2 regions of the Terrabacter carboxydivorans genome follow, and region 2 is predicted to be linked to the other one. Evidence: predicted binding sites of a transcription regulator. Region 2 holds the regulator's gene; the other holds the start of a gene.
What was found. Region 2 encodes HrcA, which represses chaperone genes, less so after heat shock. Its sites were predicted from a motif close to TTNGCACTCGNNNNNNNCGAGTGCNAA; they were not measured.

Region 1 (8,086 bases), on a different contig from region 2:
TCGACCGGGGCTACGCGACGTCACCGGGCGACCTGTGGGAGGCGTGCACCCACCCCGAGCGTCTCGCCCGCTGGTTCGCCCCGGTGTCGGGAGAGCTGCGCCCGGGTGGCCGCTTCACGATCCACTTCGACGACGCCGATACCCCGACCTGCCGGGTCGTGACGTGCGAGCCGCCGGCGCGGCTCGTCTGGGAGTGGCCGCTCGGTGACGTCGCCACCCTCGTGACCGCTGAGGTGAGCGCCGACGGCCCAAGCGCCCGGCTGGTCCTGCGCCACGAGCGGCTGAGTGCCGGGCAGGCGCCGGGGTATGCCGCGGGCTGGGACACCTACGTGCGCCGCCTCGAGGCCGACCTGGCCGGCGACCCCCTGCCGGACTGGGACGCCACGTGGACGGCCCTGCACGCCCGGTACGCCGACCGAGTCTGAGCGGCCGGAGTTCCGAGGACCTTTCGCCTCCTCGTACGCGTTCGGTCGCCTCGGCAGTGGCAGACCGCGTACCAAGAGCCTTTTGCGGTCACGAAGGAACCAAGCACCGACGGGCCGTTGCCGTCAGTGACCTCGGGAGCGTTGCGTCCGTCGCTGGGAGCGGCATCGGCGGCGGGCAACGTGTGCTGGAAGGTCACGTTGCCCGAGAACCGCCCGCCGACGCTCCACGCCGCGAGCAGGGGCGGACGCAGCGGTCGCTGCCGACCCAGGGGCAGGTGATCGGTGTCAGGCGGGGGTGACGACGAGCGCGACCTGGCTGCCGCCGACGCGGGTGAGCACCAGCGTGGCCTCGGACCCGCCCCTGCCCCGGCCGGTCATCTTCAGCTGGCGCCGGAGCACGTCGGCATCGAGCGTGACCCCACGTTTCTTGATCGTCACCCGGTCGTGGCCGTGGTCGCGCAGCCAGCGCGCCAGTCGCTTCGTCGACAGCGGCATCGCCTCGACGACCCGGTAGCGCCGGGCCCACGGCAGGTCGCGGGACCGGTCGCTCGTGACGTAGCCGACCCCGGCGGCGAGCTCGGCGCCGTCCACCGCTGCGACGAGCGCGCCCGTCAGGCCGGCCCGGATGACGGCGCGGTCCGGCTCGTAGAGCCAGTCCTGCACGGCATCGAGCGAGGTCAGTCCCGCGACGCCGTCGCCCTCGGAGGCGTCGGCCTCGGTGACGACCGACGTCGAGGTCTCGGTGCACACGGCGGCGGTGCGGCCGGCCGTGGCCACGAGCGGGCCCCACCAGACCGCGCACTCGAGCACCTCGCCGTGCCACGACGTCCACTGCGCCTCAGCCCCGCGCGGCACCGATCCGTGCGGGAAGGCGGGGGAGAGCTTGGCGCCCGTGGCCGGGACCTGCTCGGCGAAGGCCCGCACCTGCGACCAGGACGGCGAGATGGCGTCGAGGGAGAAGACGCGCTTGGTGCGGCCGGTGATGTCGGCGACCCCCGTGACGCGGCGGGCGGGGTCGAGCCACAGGCCGAGGTGGCGTCGCCCCTCACCCTGCGGCAGGCGTACGTCCTCGGCGAGCGCGTGCGTCACCCGCGCCGACGGCCAGTGGCGCAGGTTCACGGCGGCGATGCGGGCGGTCGTGTCGTCCGCGTCCACCGCGTGCACGGTGAGGTCGAGCCCGGCGAAGGCCAGGGCGTCGGCACCGAGGCCGCAGCCGAGGTCGTAGACCTCGCGGACGCCGGCAGCGGCGTACCGGTGGGCGTGACGGGCCGCGATCGCGAGCCGCGTCGACTGCTCGAGGCCGTCCGGGGTGAAGAGCATGCCCGCGGCGAAGTCGCCGAACTTCTCCACGCCCCGCGCCCGCAGCCGCGACTGCGTCATCGCCGCGGCGACGAGGTCGGCGGCGAAGCCCGCATCGCGCAGGCGCCCCTGCAGGTGCAGCGACTCGCGCTCGTCGTAGGGCGGCAGCGACTGCAGCAGCGCCCAGCCCTCGCCCGCGGAGAGGCGGTCGACCATCGCGGCGTCCATGGCCTCATCCTGCCAGCGGACGCGACGAGCGCGACGCGCCGGTGAATCTGGCACTCGACTTGACCGAGTGCTAATGGCAAACCTAGATTTCTTCTTGTTGGCACTCTCGACCTGAAAGTGCCAGCGCCCTCCTCGAGGGAGGTCGACCCCCGCGACGGCGGCCAGCCTCGAAGAGCCCACAGTCCGTAGTCAGTTCCGACTGTCCCGAAGGGAAGGTCACCACCGTGTCGGTTTCCATCAAGCCGCTCGAAGACCGCATTGTCGTCAAGTCCCTCGAGGCCGAGCAGACCACTGCGTCCGGCCTCGTCATCCCGGACACGGCCAAGGAGAAGCCCCAGGAGGGCGAGGTCCTCGCTGTCGGCCCCGGCCGCTTCAACGACAACGGCACCGAGCGCGTCCCGCTCGACGTCAAGGTCGGCGACAAGGTCATCTACAGCAAGTACGGCGGCACCGAGGTCAAGTACGGCGGCGAGGAGTACCTCATCCTCTCCGCCCGCGACGTCCTCGCCATCGTCGGCTGACCCAGCCGTATGCCGTGAACGCACCCCGGTGAGCCCCGCTGGGGTCTCACCGGGGTGCGTCCCGTTTCACCCCGGCCCGCGCGGAACGAACGCGCGCGAGACCGGAACCACCCAGAACCGCCAAGCACCCCGAGCCAAAGGAACACCATGGCCAAGCAGCTGGAGTTCGACGACTCCGCCCGCAAGTCGCTCGAGCGCGGCGTCAACGCGCTCGCCAACGCCGTCAAGGTCACGCTGGGCCCGAAGGGCCGCAACGTCGTCATCGACAAGAAGTGGGGCGCCCCCACGATCACGAACGACGGCGTGACCATCGCCCGCGAGATCGAGCTCGAAGACCCCTACGAGAACCTCGGCGCCCAGCTCGCCAAGGAGGTCGCGACCAAGACCAACGACGTCGCCGGTGACGGCACGACGACCGCGACCGTGCTCGCCCAGGCCATGGTCAAGGAGGGCCTGCGCAACGTCGCCGCCGGCGCCGCTCCCGCCGCGCTCAAGCGCGGCATGGACAAGGCCGTCACCGCGGTCAACGACCAGCTCCTCGCCAACGCCCGCGAGGTCGACGGCAAGGACGAGATCGCCTCCGTCGCCACGCTCTCCGCCCAGGACGCCACCCTCGGCGGCCTCATCGGCGAGGCGTTCGACAAGGTCGGCAAGGACGGCGTCATCACCGTCGAGGAGTCCTCGACGACCGCCACCGAGCTCGAGTTCACCGAGGGCATGCAGTTCGACAAGGGCTACCTGTCGGCCTACTTCGTCACCGACACCGAGCGCATGGAGACCGTCCTCGAGGACGCCTACGTGCTCATCAACCAGGGCAAGATCTCCTCGGTCGCCGAGGTGCTCCCCGTCCTCGAGAAGGTCGTGCAGTCCGGCAAGCCGCTGCTCATCATCGCCGAGGACGTCGACGGCGAGGCCCTCTCGACGCTCGTCGTCAACAAGATCCGCGGCACGTTCAACGTCGCGGCCGTCAAGGCCCCCGGCTTCGGCGACCGCCGCAAGGCCATGCTCCAGGACATCGCCATCCTCACCGGTGGCCAGGTCATCGCGCCCGAGGTCGGGCTCAGCCTCGACCAGGCCGACCTGACCGTCCTCGGCCAGGCCCGCCGCGTCGTCCTCACCAAGGACAACACGACGATCATCGACGGCAACGGCGAGGAGGGCGAGGTCGCCGGCCGCGTCCACCAGATCAAGGCCGAGATCGAGCGCACCGACTCCGACTGGGACAAGGAGAAGCTCCAGGAGCGTCTCGCCAAGCTCGCCGGTGGCGTCTGCGTCATCAAGGTCGGCGCCCACACCGAGGTCGAGCTCAAGGAGAAGAAGCACCGCATCGAGGACGCCATCTCCGCGACGCGTGCTGCGATCGAGGAGGGCATCGTCGCCGGTGGCGGCACCGCCCTCATCCACGCCGCCTCCGCCATCGACGCGCTCGAGCTGAGCGGTGACGAGGCGACCGGTGCCTCCATCGTGCGCAAGGCCGTCGCCGAGCCGCTGCGCTGGATCGCCGAGAACGCCGGCCTCCAGGGCTACGTCGTGACCTCCAAGGTGGCCGAGCTGCCCCTCGGCCAGGGCCTCAACGCCGCCACGGGCGAGTACGGCGACCTCATCGCCGCCGGCGTCATCGACCCGGTCAAGGTCACGCGCTCCGCACTGCGCAACGCCGAGTCCATCGCGTCGATGATCCTCACGACCGACACGCTCGTCGTCGACAAGCCCGAGGACGAGCCGGAGGCCGGTGGCCACGGTCACGGCCACGGTCACTGAGCGACACCGACGAACACCGCCACACGGCATAAGGCAGGGGGCGCCTGAGGGCGCACCTTGCCGGTGCCGGGGCACGACAGCAAGGGCCGCTCCCTGGTGGGAGCGGCCCTTGCTGCTGCTCGACCTCCGCGACCCCGTCGTGACTCGCGGGTGGGTCGAGGGGCTGGGCGCCGCCGGCGACGTGTGCCGGCGGCCGTCAGGTGGTCACGACGCCTGCGGGATGCCGTCGTAGAGGACCTCGCGCTCGGACTCGGTCAGACCGCCCCAGACGCCGTAGGGCTCGCGGACCTCGAGGGCGTGCGAGCGGCACTGGGTCAGCACGGGGCACGCGCCGCACACGGCCTTGGCCTCGGCGTCACGGTTGCGGCGGCGTGGTCCACGCTCGCCCTCGGGGTGGAAGAAGACCTCGGGACTGACGCCTCGGCAGGCTCCGTCCAGCTGCCAGTCCCAGAGGTCGGCAACCGGTCCGGGCAGGCGGGTGATCTCGGCCATGAACTCGTCTCTCGGTGGGGCGGGGGTTGCCGCCGTGTCGTACCGGCCCGCTCGGTGCACGACGTGGTGGTGCGGGACCGCGGAATCGACGCTAACCGGGCACGCGATCACGGATAAAGAGCGGAATCTTAAGGACTTGTTCAAGAATTGCCATCCGGATGGCATGCTCGTCCTCGGAGGGAGACGCGACCGGTCGCTCGTGCGAAACGGGCGCATCGCACTAGCATGGGTCCGCTCCGGGCGAGGGTCGACCGGAGCGCTGACGATGGCGTCACCAGCACAGACGACAGTTCGGGGGGACGACGACTCTCATGGGTCTTGGGTGGTCCACACACACGGGCGTAACGCCCGGTGGTGTTGGCGCGATGGAGCGGATGGACGCTCCATCGCTTCGTGAGCTTGCGGCGCTCGCCGTGCGTGACTCCAACGCACGCGACGTCCTGCTGGCGCGCGTCAGGGACATGGCCCTGCGGTACTCCCGCGTCCGCCTCGGGCGCTTCGGCGCCGAGGACACTGCCCAGGACGTCGCTCAGGAGGTGTGCATGGCCGTCGTGACCGCCCTGCCGACCTACCAGGAGCGCGGGCTTCCCTTCGAGGCCTTCGTCTACACGATCACCTCCCGCAAGCTGGCCGACGCGCAGCGCGCCGCGATGCGGGGTCCGGCCCCGGTCGCCGACCTGCCCGACGGACCGGACGACGGGCCGTCCCCGGAGTCCGTGGCCGTCATGCGTGACGACGCCGCCACGGCCATGGCGCTCATGCAGCAGCTTCCCACGCAGCAGCGCGAGATCCTGACGCTGCGCGTCGCCGTGGGGATGAGCACCGACGAGACGGCGGCTGCGCTCGGCATGTCCGCCGGCGCGGTCCGCGTCGCCCAGCACCGGGCGCTGACCAAGCTGCGAGCGCTGCTCGCCCAGGCCGGGGCGGGTGACGTGGCGTGAACGACCTGTCTCCCATGAGCGACCTCATCGCCGACGACCTCTTCCTCGACCGCCTCGCCGGTCGGGTCGACGCCGGCTCGGACCCGCTGGCCGGCCTCCTCGGCGCTCTCGCCACCCAGGCGGACACGCCGCTGCCCTCGCGCACGGGTCGTCGTCGGGTCGCCAACAAGCACCGCTACTTCGGGGCGTTCGCCGCTCTCGCGGTGGCCGCCTCGGGCGCCGGTGTGGCCGCGGCGGTCACCCTTCCCTCCAACGGTCCGAGCCAGGCCGACCGGGCCCGCATCGTCAAGATGATGGACGACAGCGCCCGGAGCAGCGCGCCGAGCGCGCTGCTGAGCCGTCTCGGGCTCCCGCAGACCGTCGGCTCCGTGCAGGCGGCGGGGCTCGTCCTCGCACGTCGCGACGACGGCACCATCGTGCTGCTGCCCGCCGCCATGGTCACGGCGGGGCGGCCCAAGCCCGGAACCGGCCAGACCGAGGCGTCCGGCGCCACCGGCGCCGGCAACGGTCAGGGCGCCAACGGCCAGAACGGCAACGCCGCCACCGGCAACGGTCAGGGCAGCAACGGCCAGGGCGGCACCGGCGGCACCGTGGGCGCCGGTGGCACCACGACCGGACAGGGCGACCAGGGAAGCCAGGGGGCTCAGGGGGCTCAGGGGAGCCAGGGTGGCAGCACCCAGACCGGGACCCCCCAGGCGACCAACAACGGCAAGAAGCCCACCCCCGGGTCCAAGGGCGGCAAGAACTCCACCCCGACGCCGACGGGCACCACGACCAGCGAGGCCGTCGCGCCCCAGACGGCGCTGGCCCCGGCGACCAGCGGCACGTCCACCCCGACGGCCAAGGCTCGCGTGACCGGGTCGAGCCCGACGAACCCGCCGCGGGTCAAGGCGACCTCCAAGCCGACCCCCACGTCGACGCCCAGCACCACCAGCACCACCAGCACCACCAGCACCTCCGGCAGCGTGGACAGCGCGACGGCAGGCGCCGTGGACGCGGTCGGAGGGGTCGTCGACACGGCCGTCCCGGCGGTGGCCCGGACCATCGCCCCCGCCTCGCCCGCGAGCGGCAGCACCCCGTCCTGACACCCGTTCGGACGGGCTCTCGCGAGCCCGTAGAATCGGGCAATGAGCCTCGGATCGTCAGACGTGCCCGCTGCTTTCGCCCCGATGGGCCTGACGTACGACGACGTCCTGCTCCTGCCGGGCTACAGCGACCTCGCCCCCAACGACATCGACACCTCGACGCGCCTGACGCGTGAGCTGTCGATCAGGTCCCCGCTCATCTCGGCGGCGATGGACACCGTGACCGAGGCCCGCATGGCGATCGCCATGGCCCGCCAGGGCGGCCTCGGCGTGCTGCACCGCAACCTCTCCATCCAGGACCAGGCCTACCAGGTCGACCTCGTCAAGCGCACCCAGACCGGGATGATCTCCAACCCGATCACCATCGGCCCCGACCGCACCCTCGAGGAGCTCGACGCGATCTGCGGTGAGTACCGCGTGTCCGGCCTGCCGGTCATCGGCGAGGACAAGAAGCTCATCGGCATGGTGACCAACCGGGACCTGCGCTTCACGCCGGTCGCCGAGTGGGCCACGACTCTCGTGCGCGACGTCATGACGCCGATGCCGCTCATCACGGGTCCGGTCGGCATCACCCGTGACGAGGCGACGGCACTGCTGCGCCAGCACAAGCGCGAGCGCCTGCCGATCGTCGACGCCGACGGTCACCTGGCGGGGCTCATCACGGTCAAGGACTTCGTCAAGGGCGAGCAGTTCCCCGACGCGAGCAACGACGCCGACGGTCGCCTCATGGTGGGTGCCGCGATCGGCTACTTCGGCGACGCGTGGGAGCGGGCGACCACCCTCATCGAGGCCGGTGTCGACGTGCTCGTCGCCGACACCGCGCACGGCCACGTGCGGCTGCTCATCGAGATGGTGGCGCGCCTCAAGAGCGACCCGGCGACGCGTCACGTGCAGGTCATCGGCGGCAACGTCGCCACCCGCGAGGGCGCCCAGGCGTTCGTCGACGCAGGCGCCGACGCGGTCAAGGTCGGCGTGGGTCCGGGCTCGATCTGCACGACCCGCATCGTCACCGGCGTGGGCGCCCCGCAGATCACGGCGGTCCACGCGGCCGCGCAGGCCTGCAAGCCAGCCGGCGTCCCGGTGATCGCCGACGGTGGCCTGCAGTACTCCGGCGACATCGCCAAGGCCATCGTGGCCGGCGCCGACTCGGTCATGGTGGGCTCGCTGCTCGCCGGCTGCGAGGAGAGCCCCGGCGACCTGATCTTCGTCGCCGGCAAGCAGTTCAAGAGCTACCGCGGCATGGGGTCGCTCGGGGCGATGAGCTCGCGCGGCAAGAAGTCCTACTCCAAGGACCGCTACTTCCAGGCCGAGGTCGAGTCCGACGACATGATCGT
Region 2 (8,086 bases):
GGGCCTGCCCCGCACCGCCATCGGCGCGGTGGTCGTCAACGTCACCGTGGTGCGCCCCCAGGCGGAGGGCTACCTGCTCGCCTACCCGTCGGGCACGTCGCCCGCAGCGTCGTCGACGGTCAACTTCGACCCGGGTGCCGTCGTCGCCAACCAGGCGGTCGTGGGGGTCGGCTCCGACGGGCGCATCCGGATCAAGGTGAGCCAGGCGACCGACGTCCTCGTGGACGTCGTCGGCTGGTACCCCTCGTTCGGCAACCTGACGACGACGACCCCGACGCGCATCCTCGACACGCGCTACGGGCAGGGCGCCCCCGCCGGTCGCCTGCAGCCGGGTTCGCGCATCGACCTCACGGTCACGGGCAGCTCCGTCGTGCCCGCATCCGGTGTCGACTCCGTCCTGCTCAACGTCACGGCCGCACGCCCGACCAAGGACGGCAACCTCGCCGTCTGGCCCACCGGGGCCGCCGAGCCGAACTCGTCCTCGCTGAACTTCTCGTCCGGCAGCTCGATCTCGGGCCTCGTCGTCGCCAAGGTCGGCAGCAACGGACGCGTCAGCATCCGCACGTCCGCCGCGACCGACGTCATCGCCGACGTCGTCGGGTGGTACCCGTCGGGCGCGGACTACCTGGGACTGACGCCTGCACGCCTGCTCGACACCCGCAACGGCACCGGTGTGGCCGCGAGCGGCCCCGTCGCCGCGGGTGGCGTCGTGCGCCTGCAGGTGACCGGTCGGGGCGGCGTGCCGTCGACCGGTGTCAAGGCCGTGGTCCTGACCCTCGTCGTCACCGGTCCGCAGCAGCCGGGCCACCTCATCGCCTACCCCTCGGGCAGCTCGCGCCCCACGACGTCGAACCTCAACTTCGTCGCGGGCCAGACGATCGCCAACACGGCCGTCGTCACGCCGAGCAGTGACGGCTACGTCGACATCTACGTCTACCAGTCGACGCAGGTGGTCGCGGACGTCCAGGGCTACCTGGCGTCGTGATCAGCGCGGAGCGCAGGGGAGCCGGCGCGCCGGGTCTCGCAAAGGGTCGCGCCGGGTCACCGGACCCTGTCCGGCGACCGGCCGCCGGGGCCCCCGGCTACGCGCCGGGCTCGGTCACGAAGTCGATGAGCTCCTCGACGCTCGCGAGCAGCGTCGGCTCGAGGTCGGCGTAGGACCGCACGGTCCCCAGGATGCGCTTCCACGCCTGGGCGATGTCGGCCTGGCTCGAGTGGGCCCACCCGAGCTCGGCGCAGATACCGTGCTTCCAGGACGTGCCGCGGGGGATGACCGGCCACTGCTGCCAGCCGAGCCGCTCCGGGCGCACCGACTGCCACACGTCGACGTAGGGGTGGCCGAGGATCCGCACGTGCTGGGCCAGGCCGGGAAGGGCCTGCGCCTGCGCGACGATCCGAGCCTCCTTCGTGCCGGGCACGAGGTGGTCGACGAGGACGCCGAGGCGTCGTCCCGGGCCGGGCTGGAACTCGGCGATGATGCCGGCGAGGTCGTCGACACCGTCCATGAGCTCGACGACGACACCCTCGACCCGCAGGTCGTCGCCCCAGACCTTCTCGACGAGCTCGGCGTCGTGCCGGCCCTCGACGTAGATCCGTGACCCGCTGGCGACGCGGGCGCGCGCTCCCTCGACGGCCACCGAGCCGCTGGCGGTCCTCGAGGCGGCTCGCCGTGCCTCGGCGAGGGCGGCGCCGGCGGCTGCCTTCGGCGGGGTGAGCGTCACGGGGGCCCCGTCGAGCAGGAAGCCCGGTCCTAGGGGGAAGGCCTTGGTGCGTCCGCGACGGTCCTCGAGGTGCACGACGTGCATCCCGCCCGCCTTCTCGACGCGCACGACGGCGCCGACCCAGCCGGTCTCGACCTCCTCGACGACGAGGTCGGGCTCGGCGGGGGTGGGGGTGGACCGGCCGCGCCTGGGGGCACGCCAGTCTCCGCTGAGCACGTCGGATCCGTAGCGATCGATGGGGGACACGACAAGCGAGGGTATGCCGCGTCCCGACCGCCGCGCGGACGCCACGCGGGTGCCCCCACCGGGCCCTGCGGGGCGACGGGGTGCCCCTGGGGTCGGAGCCTCGGGGGTGGCCGTCCGGGACGACGGGTCACCGACGCGGGCGCGGCCCCGTCGGGAAGGGCGGGGCGCCGCATACGGTTGGATGAAATCGGAGATCGGCGGCCCACGACGTAGACTTGGCACTCGTCGATCGAGAGTGCCAGACGAGAGTGCCGGACCCGTGGCACCCACCGACTCCAGACCCGTGAAGGAGGGACGATGAGCGAGGACCGCAGGCTGATGGTGCTGCGCGCGATCGTGCAGGACTACGTCCAGACCTCCGAGCCGGTCGGCAGCAAGGCGCTCGTCGAGCGCCACCACCTCGGCGTCAGCGCCGCGACGGTGCGCAACGACATGGCCCTGCTCGAGGAGGAGGGCCTCATCCACGCGCCGCACACGTCGGCGGGGCGCGTGCCGACCGATGCCGGCTACCGCGTGTTCGTCGACCGGCTCAGCGCCGTCAAGCCCCTCGGTCAGGGGGAGCGCCGCGCGATCGGGCAGTTCCTGCAGGGCGCCGTCGACCTCGACGACGTCGTGGACCGGACCGTGCGCCTGCTCGCGAGCCTGACCCGCCAGGTGGCGGTCGTGCAGTACCCGTCGCTGACCCGGTCGACGGTGCGGCACATCGAGCTCGTCCCCATGGGCTCCTCGCACCTGATGATCGTCCTCATCGTCAACACCGGCCGCGTCGAGCAGCGTGTCGTCGACACCGGGCGCGTGCTGACCGACCCGACCGGTGAGGCCCTCGTCGCCTCGATCCGGTCGCGCATCAACGAGGTGGCGGCGGGCGTGCCGTTCACCGTCGCCGCGACCAGGCTGCGCCGCCTCGTCGGCGAGACCGACGACGCCGACCGCGCCGCTCTCGAGGCCGTCGTCTCGGCCCTCGGCGACGCGCTCGTCGAGGAGCGCGAGGAGCGCGTCGTCCTCGCCGGGCAGGCCAACCTCGCTCGGGCGGGGGCGGACTTCCCGCGCTCCATCGGCCCGATCCTCGAGGCGCTCGAGGAGCACGTGACCCTGCTGCGCCTGCTCGGGCAGCTCGGCGACGACCCCGAGCTCGTCTCGGTGCGCATCGGCTCCGAGAACCCCGTGACCGGCCTGCAGTCCACCTCGCTCGTCTCGATGGGCTACGGCTCCGGCTCCGAGCGCGTGGCGAGCCTCGGGGTGCTCGGCCCGACCCGGATGGACTACCCCACGACGATGGCGTCGGTGCGGGCCGTCGCGCGCTACGTCTCCGAGATCCTCGACGAGAACCAGGCCACCTGACCCAGCACGACCTCGGCCAGTCCGCCGGTGCAGCGCCGCGCCGGAACCGAAAGCACCACGTACCAAAAGGAATCCCAGGTTGAACGACTACTACGCCGTCCTCGGTGTCTCGCGCGACGCGAGCCAGGAGGAGATCAAGAAGGCCTACCGTCGACTCGCCCGCAAGCTGCACCCGGACGTCAACCCCGGTGCCGAGGCCGAGGAGGAGTTCAAGCGCGTCTCGCAGGCCTACGACGTGCTCTCCGACCCGCAGAAGCGCCAGTCCTTCGACATGGGCTCCGACCCGTTCGCGTCGGGCGGCGGCGCCGGCTTCGGTGCGGGACAGGGCTTCTCGTTCAGCGACGTCATGGACGCCTTCTTCGGCGCGGGCGCGCAGGCCGGCACTCGCGGTCCGCGCTCACGGGTGCAGCGCGGGCAGGACGCCCTCGTGCGGCTCGACATCGACCTGTCCAAGGCGGTCTTCGGCTCCGAGGAGGAGCTGACCCTCGACACCGCCGTCGGCTGCACGCGCTGCGACGGTGACGGCGCCGAGCCGGGCACCGGTCGCCAGACCTGCCCCATCTGCAAGGGTGCCGGCGAGGTCCAGCAGATCCAGCGCAGCTTCCTCGGCCAGGTCATGACCTCCCGCCCGTGCGTCAACTGCCAGGGCTTCGGCTCCACGCTGACCGACCCGTGCCACGACTGCTCTGGTGACGGTCGCGTCCGCACCCGCCGCTCGCTCAAGCTCAAAGTGCCCGCCGGTGTCGACACCGGCACGCGCATCCAGCTGACCGGGGAGGGCGAGGTCGGTCCCGGCAACGGCCCCAAGGCCGACCTCTACGTCGAGATCCGCGTCGTCAACCACGAGACCTACACCCGTCGCGGCGACGACCTGCACTGCAGCGTCGAGCTGCCGATGGCGGCGGCGGCGCTCGGCACGAGCTTCAAGCTCTCGACCTTCGACGGCATGCAGGACCTCGAGATCAAGCCCGGCACGCAGAGCGGCGACGTGCTGACGCTGCGCGGCCTCGGCGTGACCCACCTGCGCCACGGTGGTCGTGGTGACCTCCTCGTCCACGCCACGGTGCAGACCCCGACCCGCCTGACCGAGGAGCAGCAGGAGCTGCTGCGCCAGTTCGCGGCCCTGCGTGGCGAGGAGAGCCCCCAGGGACGGCTCCAGCCGGCCAACAAGGGCCTCTTCGGCAAGCTGCGCGACGCCTTCAAGGAGAAGTGACCCGCACGTGAGCGCCCGGTGACCCACCAGCTCTTCCTCGGTGACCCGTCGGTGGTGGCCGGCGCGGTGGTCGGGAGCTCGCTGCTGCTCGACGGCGACGAGGGCCGTCACGCCGCGACCGTGGTGCGCCTGCGTGCCGGCGAGCACTGCTTCGTCGCCGACGGCGCCGGCCGCCGGGCCCTGCTCGAGGTCACCGACGTCGACCGCACGTGGGTGCGGGGACGGGTCCTCGAGGTGACCCAGGAGCCGGAGCCCGCCCCGAGGCTCGTCCTCGTCCAGGCCCTCGCCAAGGGCGACCGCGACGAGCAGGCGGTCGAGGCCGCCACCGAGCTGGGGGTCGACGAGGTCGTGCCCTGGCAGGCCGAGCGATCCGTCGTCGTCTGGCGCGGCGACCGCGCCGCGAAGTCGCTCGCCAAGTGGGCCGCGGTCGTCACCCGGGCCGCCAAGCAGTCCCGCCGGGCCCGGGTGCCGCTGACGTCCCCCGCGGTCGGGCTCGCGCCCCTCGCGGCCCGCGTGGGGGCATCGGCCCTCACCCTCGTGCTCCACGAGGACGCGACCGAACCGCTCGCGTCGGTCGAGCTGCCGGGGTCGGGCGACGTGCTCGTCGTCGTCGGGCCCGAGGGCGGCATCACCGACCGGGAGCTCGAGACGCTCACGGCCGCCGGGGCCCGCGCGGTGCGTCTCGGCTCGACGATCCTCCGGGCGTCGTCCGCCGGTCCCGCCGCCCTCGCGGTGCTGAGCGCGCGCACCCGCTGGACCTGACGGCATACGCCCCCCGCCCGGTGGTTCGAGGTGATCCCGACGGCGTCGGGGGTGCCGCGACCACCTCGACAGCGGCGCCGGCGAGGGGTCAGCGGGCGGTGAGGCCGACGAGCTGCTCGGCAGCCGTCGAACCGTCCTTCGCGCTCGTCTCGAAGACGCGGAGCACGTACGCCCCGACCTGGAGGGGCCGCTTCGTCGTGAACCGGTAGGAGGCGCGCGCGGGTGCCGCCTCCGAGGCGGTGGTGTAGCCGCTCTCGACGGGGCGCCCGTCCCTGAGCAGCTGCCACTCGACGTTGGCCTCGAACGTGCTGGCCACCCCCGTCACGGTCAGTGTCCGGCCGGCCGGCACGACCGACCCGCGCGCCGGCTGGTCGACCCAGATGGGTGCCACCTGGCCCAGCACCGCGATGGGGTCGGTGGGCCGGTCGTAGGCCGAGGAGGCCGGGTGGCCCGGCGACACCTGGGCGCCGCCGTCGACGAGCTCGAAGCGCACCGGCAGGGCCGCACCGAGGGCAGCCTGCACGGTCCACACCAGCTGCTCGGTGGCGAGGGCCGAGGTGTCACGGGTGCCGGCCGACAGGCGCACGGTGATCGAGCCTGCTCCACGGGTCACACCCTCGGCCGTGACGCCGGTCCACGCCGAGTGGTAGCGCGTGCCCGCCGGGGCCGGGCCCATGGCAAGGCGCAACGCCGTGAGCGCCGTGCCGGTCCCGGTGGGGGGCGACGGCACCTGCGCCGGCACGAACTCACGGAACAGGCGCAGCTGGTCGCTCCCTGCCGCCACGGGACCGAGGTAGTAGACGGGCACGCTCGCCGCCTTCATGGCCGGTGGCCCGCTGCTCGGCGGCGGCGCCGGCACCGTGGGGGCCGACGAGGTCGACGGCTGGGCGGCGGTCTGGGTGGGCACGCTCGACCGGCCGGTCGAGGGGGTCACGGACGGCGCGCCGGGCGTCGGCGACCCGACGGCGGTCGACGTCGCAGCCGCCGGCGGCGTCTGGGCGGAAGGTCGGTTGACGGCCCAGACGGTGCCGGCGAGGAGGGCGACGGCCGCGGCTGCTGCAGCCGGCAGGAGCCAGTGACGGTGCGGGCCCGGGGGCGGGTCCGAGAGGGCGGTCGCGGTGGCGCCCGAGCGGGCACCCGAGTGGGCCTCGGCCAGGATCGCGCCCAACCGGTCGCCCGGAGCGATGGAGCGGCCCTCGGCGTCGAGCGCCCGGCGCAGGCGGTCCTCGACCGCTCCCAGCTCGGCGGGGTGCGGGCCGATGGCCGTAGGCGGGGCGGCCGGCTCCTCGGCGGGCGTCCCACCCGGTCGGGTCGGCTCGGTGTTCATGACAGCTCCAGGGGTTCGATGGTGCGGCGCAGGGCCGTCAGGCCGCGGTGGGCGTGGGTCTTGACCGCGCCGGGGGAGATCTCGAGGGCCTGGGCGATCTGGGCCTCGGACAGGTCGGAGTAGTAGCGCAGGACCAGCACCTCCCGCTGGCGGGCCGGCAGGGCCCGGAGGGCGTCGAGGACGCGGTCCCGCTCGGCCGTCCTGATCACCTGCGTCTCGGCGCTGCCGTGGCTGCCCCGGCCGGGGTGGTCCGCCGCGGCCGCGACGCGCGCGTTCTGCCGGTCGACGACGACCGCGTGACGCTGCACGGACCGGCACCCGTTGACGACCGCGGTCTGCAGGTAGCCGACGACTCGGCCACCGTCCCGGATGGAGGCCCAGCTGCGATGTGTGGCGACGAAGGCCTCCTGCACGACGTCCTCGGCGGCGAGCTGGTCGCGCAGGAGCAGCCACGCGAGGCGGACGAGCCGGTGCCAGTGCGCCTCGTAGAGCGCGGTGACGGCCACGTCGGGGTCGGTCGGCAGCCCCGGTGACGGCTCGGGGTCACTGAGCTGGCCTTCCGGCATACCCAACGTTCTCACGGACAGATGACGCGCCCGGGGCCCTCGCGGTTGACACGTCGGCGACGGGGAGGGCGAGTCCCTTGACGCACGAACGGCCCTGCGCGGGTGCACGTCGACCCTCGCGTGCCTAGGGTGCAGTCATGACCCCGCAGACCCCCAGTGACTGCCTCTTCTGCAAGATCGTCGCCGGCGAGATCCCCTCCGACCGGGTCGCCGAGAGCGAGCGCTCCATCGCCTTCCGCGACATCAACCCGGCCGCGCCGATCCACGTCCTCGTCGTGCCGAGGCGCCACGAGCCGACGGTGGGCGCGCTGGCGGCGGCCTCGGGAGAGGACCTCGCCGACGTCTTCCGCCTCGCGACGAGGGTCGCCGAGCAGGAGGGCGTCGCCGACGCCCACCGGATGATCGTCAACACCGGGAGCGCTGCTGGCCAGACGATCTTCCACGCACACGTGCACGTCCTCGCCGGCGCCGCCTTCACCGAGGGGAGGATGGTGTGAGCGACGGGAGCGAGCCGACGGCCGAGAAGGCCTCTGCGGCAACGGAGCCCACCGACGTCGAGGTCAAGGTGGCCGGTGCCGGGGCCAAGGCCGCCGACCCGGTCGACGACCTCGTGACGACGCACCACACGCTCAAGGTCGGTCGTCGTCGGCTGCGCTACACCGCGACGACGGGGCGCGTCGTGCTCCGCGAGGAGGAGCACAAGGACGGCACCTTCGGTGGGCACCAGGCGCGCGCCGAGCTGTCCATGACGAGCTACGTCCTCGACGACGCCGACGCGCGCACGCGGCCGGTCACCTTCGCCTTCAACGGCGGACCGGGCAGCTCCAGCGTGTGGCTGCACCTCGGGCTGCTCGGCCCACGCCGCGTCGTCAGCGGTGACGTCGGGGCGCTCGAGCCGCCGCCGTACGAC

Region 1: a site for HrcA is predicted at 2,000-2,026, ahead of groES (co-chaperone GroES). Genes of this name have one in related genera too.

Annotation. Positions count from the first base shown of each region.
Region 1 covers NZ_BAAARE010000020.1:25,331-33,416, forward strand. The annotation lists gene ABD297_RS18925 (SRPBCC family protein) at 1-425, shown strand, start outside; gene ABD297_RS18930 (class I SAM-dependent methyltransferase) at 711-1,952, opposite strand; gene groES (co-chaperone GroES) at 2,177-2,473, shown strand; gene groL (chaperonin GroEL) at 2,621-4,234, shown strand; gene ABD297_RS18945 (WhiB family transcriptional regulator) at 4,439-4,726, opposite strand; gene ABD297_RS18950 (sigma-70 family RNA polymerase sigma factor) at 5,101-5,667, shown strand; gene ABD297_RS18955 (hypothetical protein) at 5,682-6,752, shown strand; gene guaB (IMP dehydrogenase) at 6,795-8,086, shown strand, end outside.
Region 2 covers NZ_BAAARE010000004.1:10,927-19,012, reverse strand. The annotation lists gene ABD297_RS05300 (CHAP domain-containing protein) at 1-985, shown strand, start outside; gene ABD297_RS05295 (DUF3097 domain-containing protein) at 1,083-1,967, opposite strand; gene hrcA (heat-inducible transcriptional repressor HrcA) at 2,265-3,308, shown strand; gene dnaJ (molecular chaperone DnaJ) at 3,388-4,521, shown strand; gene ABD297_RS05280 (16S rRNA (uracil(1498)-N(3))-methyltransferase) at 4,540-5,283, shown strand; gene ABD297_RS05275 (Gmad2 immunoglobulin-like domain-containing protein) at 5,372-6,610, opposite strand; gene ABD297_RS05270 (RNA polymerase sigma factor) at 6,607-7,176, opposite strand; gene ABD297_RS05265 (histidine triad nucleotide-binding protein) at 7,314-7,673, shown strand; gene ABD297_RS05260 (S10 family peptidase) at 7,670-8,086, shown strand, end outside.